3 regions of the Paenibacillus sp. J22R98 genome follow, and region 2 is predicted to be linked to each of the others. Evidence: predicted binding sites of a transcription regulator. Region 2 holds the regulator's gene; each other region holds the start of a gene.
What was found. The regulator Rex, encoded in region 2, represses fermentation and respiration genes when NADH is low (regulators of the CRP and FNR family bind a similar motif). The targets are predictions, from matches to a motif close to TTGTGAAATATTTCACAA.
Positions count from the first base shown of each region.

Region 1: AC50Y3_RS20340 (cytochrome ubiquinol oxidase subunit I) is a predicted target of Rex. The motif match lies at 856-873, and genes of this name have one in related genera.
Region 3: nadA (quinolinate synthase NadA) is a predicted target of Rex. The motif match lies at 1,310-1,327, and genes of this name have one in related genera.

Region 1 is NZ_JBXENW010000007.1:202,916-205,190, forward strand. It holds gene AC50Y3_RS20335 (alpha/beta fold hydrolase) at 1-705, opposite strand, end outside; gene AC50Y3_RS20340 (cytochrome ubiquinol oxidase subunit I) at 1,109-2,275, shown strand, end outside.
Region 2 is NZ_JBXENW010000003.1:413,656-415,930, forward strand. It holds gene dinG (ATP-dependent DNA helicase DinG) at 1-931, shown strand, start outside; gene AC50Y3_RS12055 (redox-sensing transcriptional repressor Rex) at 928-1,584, shown strand; gene AC50Y3_RS12060 (amidohydrolase) at 1,565-2,275, shown strand, end outside.
Region 3 is NZ_JBXENW010000016.1:54,444-56,718, reverse strand. It holds gene nadB (L-aspartate oxidase) at 1-302, opposite strand, end outside; gene nadA (quinolinate synthase NadA) at 344-1,282, opposite strand; gene ftsH (ATP-dependent zinc metalloprotease FtsH) at 1,660-2,275, opposite strand, start outside.

The DNA of each region.
Region 1 (2,275 bases), on a different contig from region 2:
GCCCCAGGCAATCAAAGTCGGAGGCTGATAGGTCCGCAAATACTGCTGCCATTTCGGATATTGTTCCACATTAGTTCGGTAATCGTAGCCGAGTGCCAACTGAATGGCTGCATTTCCCGGCCGATCCAGGAAAAGCTGGTCCATCGTATAGCCGTCCGAACCAATTAGAAAAGGATTACATGCGCCAAAGGTATATTGCTTCTTCGTGAACTCCTTATCGACAAGCGCGGCAAACGCTGCCTTGTTCTCGGGACTCGGATCAGCCCAAAGTGCCTTGAACAAATCGAATGGTTGTCCAAGCCCTATAGCATGTGCAACTGCGTTCTGGATGACGAAACCCAGTACCCGCTCCGGATGGCGTATGGCGAGCCTGAAACCGATAGGGCCGCCGTAGTCATGGCAATACAGAATATAGCGAGGAATGCAAAGTCCATGAATCAATAGTTCGATAACCAAGGAAAGATGCTCGAACGTATATGAGAATTCAACCACTGAAGGCATACTACTATATCCGTAACCGGGATAGTCCGGTGCAATGACATAATAGCGATCGGCCAATAGCGGTATCAAATCCCGAAACATGTGGGAAGAACTCGGAAATCCATGAAGAAGAATAATGGCCGGATTGCGCGGATTCCCTGCTTCGCGAAAGAAGACTTCCAGCCCTTCGATGTTCATTTTCTTATACCGCACAGCCAAGGACATCTGCAGTTCACCATCCTTGCAAGGTTCAATAGACTTACTATAAATATGAATAAATAGCCCATCTAAGACCAATCGGATGTATGTGGGAGTATGATTATGATCAGTACTCCCACAACCCTTTCCCCAGAATTCAAACCCTCGTCACAATTCATGTGAAAATAATCACATAGATCGGATATAATAAGCGTGTAACCACCACATGACATCAAAATGAGAGAAGGGATCCTATTGGCCGGCCATTCGCAAAACCCGAAAAACAGCAGCCGTGTAGCCAAACAAGAGAAACGCCTTATCCTGCTTTGCATCATCGTTGCGGTCATTATGCTGCTATCTCTGTCTCGCTATTTGTTTAAATAATTCGTAACCATGCAATACAACATCAAGCACTAGGGAGGGATTACATATGCTGCTTAGCAGTTATGATCCGGTCATGTACAGCCGAATGCTCACAGGACTCACGCTTGCTTTCCATATTATTTTCGCAACGATTGGTGTAGGGGTCCCGCTTATGATTGCACTCGCGGAGTGGATCGGGATCAAACGCAATGATGAGCATTACTTGCTGATGGCGCGCAGATGGGCACGGGGCTTCGTCATTACGGTGGCGGTTGGGGTTGTGACGGGGACTGCGATTGGACTGCAGCTCAGTCTGCTGTGGCCAACCTTTATGAAGGTAGCGGGGCAGTCGATTGCATTGCCGCTCTTCATGGAGACGTTCGCGTTCTTCTTCGAAGCTATTTTCCTCGGCATTTATCTGTACACTTGGGATCGATTCAAAAGCAAGATGACACACTTCTGGCTGCTCGTCCCTGTCGTCATCGGGTCGTCCGCTTCTGCCTTCTTCATTACAGTCGTTAACGCATTCATGAATGCACCGGCCGGCATCACCGTGAAAGACGGCAAAATCACAGACATTTCACCTTTCGGTGCGATGCTGAGCCCGGCAATGCCGACCAAAGTCTCGCATGTGCTCGTTACGGCTTACCTCACTTGCGCATTCGTTCTTGCTGCAATATCCGCTTGGTCGCTGCTTAAGGGCCGCAATCATGTGTATTATAAAAAAGCGCTCAAGCTAACTATGGTTTCCGCCTTTATCTTCTTAATCTCAAGTGCAATCATTGGCGATTTGTCCGGCAAATATTTGGCTAAGTATCAGCCTGAGAAGCTCGCGGCAATGGAGTGGCATTTCGACACGACAACCGAAGCACCTCTTGTGCTTGGCGGGATATTGACGGGCGACAATGAAATCAAATATGGGCTCAAAATCCCGTTTGCGCTTAGTATTCTCGCCCACGGACTACCTAATGCGGAAGTAACCGGTCTAAATGACATCCCGGAGGACGAACATCCGCCGCTCTATATTCATTACCTGTTCGATTTGAAAATGGGCTTCGTTGCGCTGATGGTCCTGGTTGCCTCAGCCTTCATGCTCACCTTATGGCGCAAGCGTGAACTCGCCTTCAGCAACAAATGGATTCTCCGCGGCATCATTCTTGCTGCTCCGCTGGCGATGATGACCATTGAGCATGGCTGGATTTTCTCGGAGGTTGGCCGTCAGCCTTGGATTCTT
Region 2 (2,275 bases):
TACGGTATATTGGCTTGAAGCGAACAGCAACTCAAGAGCGAAATCGATTCAGCTTTACGCTGTCCCTGCGGATGTAAGCAGCCAGCTGCGAACTTATTTCTTCGATATTAAGAAAAGCGTCATTCTGACTTCAGCGACCTTATCCGTTCAGAAATCGTTTCAATATGCCTGTGAGCAGTTAGGACTAACGCAAGATGAGGAGCAGGGACGTCTTAAGACGGTTCAATTGCCTTCACCCTTTAATTACAGAGAGCAAGCGCTGGTCATCATTCCGCGCAACTTCCCTGTACTGAAAGGTGCCGCCGGAGATCCCCAGTTCAATGATATGCTGGTGAAGTCATTGACAGAGGCGGCCATTGAGACCAAAGGACGGATGCTCGTTCTCTTCACGTCTTACAGAATGCTGAAGCAGGTGTATGAACCGCTCAAGGAAGCACTGGCCGCGACCGGTATCCATGTTCTCGGCCAGGGGATCGACAGCAGTAATCGCAGCAAGCTGACCAGAAGATTCCAACAGCAGCAAGCTTCTGTTCTGCTCGGGACAAGCAGCTTCTGGGAAGGCGTAGATATTCCAGGGGATGCGCTGACCTGCCTTGCGATTGTGAGACTTCCTTTCCAGCCGCCTAATCATCCGCTGGTTGAAGCGAAGTCTGAGCTGCTGCAGGAGCAGAAGCAAAACCCGTTTATGAAGCTTTCTATCCCGCAAGCGGTCATTCGCTTTAAGCAAGGATTTGGCCGCCTCGTACGGACTGCAAAGGATCGCGGCATCGTTCTTATTTACGATACTAGAGTGATTGATACGTATTACGGCAAATATTTTCTGTATTCCTTACCGGGGCCGAAGATCGAGCATATGCATTTAGAGCAGATTGTGCCGCGTATACGTGAATGGCTTGCACCAAGTCCAAGTGAAGAAGAGGTGGGAAAATGAAGCCGATGAAAATATCCGAGGCGGTCGTTCGCAGACTACCGGTTTATCTGCAGGTCTTGAACGATCTGAACATGCGGGATGTCCAGACGGTTTCATCACAAGATCTTGGCAATAAGCTGGATCTGAATCCGGCACAAATCCGAAAAGATCTTGCTTATTTTGGTGATTTTGGCCGAAAAGGGATCGGTTATGATGTCACTTATCTCATCGAGAAGATCCGTCAAATTTTAAAGCTGGACCAGCCGCTCAATGTAGGGCTGGTCGGTGCCGGTAATTTAGGCCGAGCGCTGTGCAACTATAATACGTACTTGAAGGATAATATGAAGATTACAGCCGTATTCGATGTTCATCCTTCTATGGTTGGCGCCTCCATAAACGGGTTGACGGTATTGCCGATGGATAAGCTGAAGGAAACGGTAGCGGCGTGTAACATTCGCATAGGGATCATAACCGTGCCTGCGATTGAAGCGCAGAATGTTGCAGATAAGTTCGTGGAAGCGGGCGTGGACGGTATCTTGAATTTTGCCCCGACGATTCTTCGGGTGCAGGAGCATGTACGCATCCATTATGCGAATTTCACCACGGAGCTGCTGAGCTTAGCGTATTACTTGGACGAAGAAGGGGACGACGAGAATGAAACGGTTGTGGATTGAGAATGGTACTTTCGTCACGATGGACGAGCAGCGTCCCGTATTAAAGGGGCATATGGTCGTCGAAGGCGATACCATTCTGTATTTGGACGAATTAACGCCGGATCCGGCTCCTGAAGGAGCGGAACGTATAGACGGTCAAGGGCTTGTGTTCATGCCCGGCTTAATTAATACACACGGACATGCTGCGATGTCTTTGCTTCGCGGTTATTCCGATGATGAAGCGCTGCAAGTGTGGCTGGAGCAGAAGATGTGGCCGATGGAAGGCAAATATACGGATGAAGATGCACGCTGGGGAACAGCGCTCGCCATAGCTGAGATGCTGAAGTCCGGAACGACAACTTTCGTAGACATGTACGACCGGATGCATATCGTAGCGGAAGTTGTAGAACAATCCGGCATGCGCGGACTGCTGACGCGGGGCGTAATCGGTCTTTGCCCGCCGGATGTCCAAACAGCGAAGCTGGATGAAGCGAAGAAATTTGCTCAAGAGTGGAACGGAAGAGCTAACGGTCGTATTCGGACGATGCTTTCACCGCATGCCCCATACACATGCCCACCAGACTATATTGCTCGTATCGTAGAGGCCGCCAATGAGTTAGATTTGCCATTGCATACGCATATGTCGGAAACGGCTGCAGAAGTGCAATTCAACGTCAATGATTATGGCTGCCGTCCTGTCGAGCATCTGGAC
Region 3 (2,275 bases), on a different contig from region 2:
GTCCCTTCATGTACGAGGACATCGACGGCTTCGTGCGAACAAAGCCCGGCGCCGGCAACAAGCGTATCCTGACGATGATAAGCCGGGGAGTCGTCCTCGGATATAACTGCTGCAATGCCGCCTTGGGCGTAACGCGTATTGCTGTCCATAAGCGACTTCTTCGTAATCATGAGCACATCATTCGTTTCACTGGCTTTAATCGCGGTAAAAAGACCGGCAATGCCGGCCCCGATCACAATGACATCTTTATGAATGACTGGAAGCCCTTCGAGTTCAACATCTACGAGATAACGTGGGATCATAAGTGCAACTTTCCTTTCTCATGGAAAGAGAGTAGCGCATGCTACTTCACTTGTAACATGCGCTCCAGGGATAGACGGGCTTGATTGGCAACCTGCTCCGGAACGTAAATTTGCGGCTGCATCGTTTCCAGACATTTAACAAGCTTCTTCAGGTTGTTTACTTTCATGTTCGGACAAACCAAGTATTTCGTTGCAAAGTGGAAGGTCTTGTTCGGGCTGTCCAGACGAAGCTGATACCCGGTTCCATCTTCTGTGCCGACGATAAACTCTTGGCAATCTGATTCTTTACAATATTTTATAATAGCCGTTGTACTGCCCACGAAATCGCCTAATGCTACCACCTCAGGGCGGCATTCCGGGTGAACCACGAACTGAGCATTCGGATATTTCGCTTTCATTTCTTCTACATCTTTGACGGTCAGCATGTCATGCGTGTTGCAGTAGCCTTCCCAGATAATCATTTTTTTGTCAGTCTTTTGCTGCACGTAATGTCCCAGATTCTTATCCGGTACCCAAATAATTTCGTCGGAATCGACCGAATTCACGACACGCACGGCATTAGCGGACGTACAGCAAATATCGGTTTCCGCTTTGATTTCCGCGGAGGAGTTAATGTAAGTGACTACTTTCGCATTCGGATGCTGAGCTTTCAGCTTCCGCAAGCCATCAACGTTGACCATGTCGGCCATCGGACAGCCGGCACGCTCGTCGGGGATGATAACCGTTTTGTTCGGTGCCAGAATCTTAGCGCTTTCGCCCATGAAATGAACCCCGCAGAATACGATTACATCTGCATCCGTTTCCGCTGCCTTCTGCGCAAGCAGGAAGGAGTCTCCGCGGAAATCCGCCACCTCTTGAATTTCATCACGCTGATAATAATGCGCAAGTATAATGGCGTTACGTTCCTTCTTCAATTGCAACAATCGTTCCCGTAATTCGCGGTTTTGTTCCGCTTTCCTTTCGAGAGCCAATGCTTCCATAGCTAAATTCCCCTCTTTTCACTAACTTTGTGAACTGATGCACAAACTTGGCTATTCGTTCACCCTTATTTATCGAAAATGCTGTTATTCCGCTGTGTGATTCATAATCCTTATCATGCCCATGTCGCAAGCCGCTTGATTCGCAAGAGCCTTTACAAGGGATTAACCTTAAATTTACACAAGGTAGTGTACGCTGTCAACAGACAAAAGAGGCCGTTTTAGCCGATCTAAGGAAGGTTTTCGCATGTAAGGAAGTTACTAAGCCCACTAGCTTACCCGTCCTCCCACTATAGCGTTAAAGCGTCTGCCCGCAAAAAAGGCTGCCCGCGCAGTCGCCTGCGATCGGACAGCCTTTGAGGACTATCAACTTCTATTCTTTAGGACTTCGGTGTACCGTCGTCGTCGTCGTTTTCTCTGTTGTCCGGGTCAATTGGAGGTGTCAATTCGCCTGGCTCCTTCGAACCGATACGAACCTTCACGCCGCCAATCGTATCGATAATCGGCTCTGCTTTAGGCTCAGCGGAAACGATGTTTGAACCGCCTTCGCTCGCGCCGCCTTCTGTAGCTCCGCCCTCGATCAGACGTTTGATTTGCTCAATCTCCAACGTTTCTTCGGTAAGGAGCGTTTGTGCAATAAGATGCATTTCTTTGCTCTTCTCCGTAAGAAGCTGTTTCGCACGAGCATAGCAGTCTTGAATGAAGCTCTGCATCTCTTGGTCAATTTCATAAGCGATGGCATCGGAGTAGTTCTGCTCATGTCCAATGTCACGGCCCAAGAAAACTTGGCCTTGCGAGCTGCTGCCGAACTGCATCGGTCCAAGCTTGTCGCTCATCCCGTACTCCATAATCATCGCACGAACAATGCTCGTCGCTGATTTGAAGTCGCTGTAAGCGCCAGTGCCGATTTCGCCGATATAGATCTCTTCCGCTACGCGGCCGGCGAGCAATCCTGTTACTTTATCGAGCAATTCCTGCTTCGTCGTCAGCATGCGG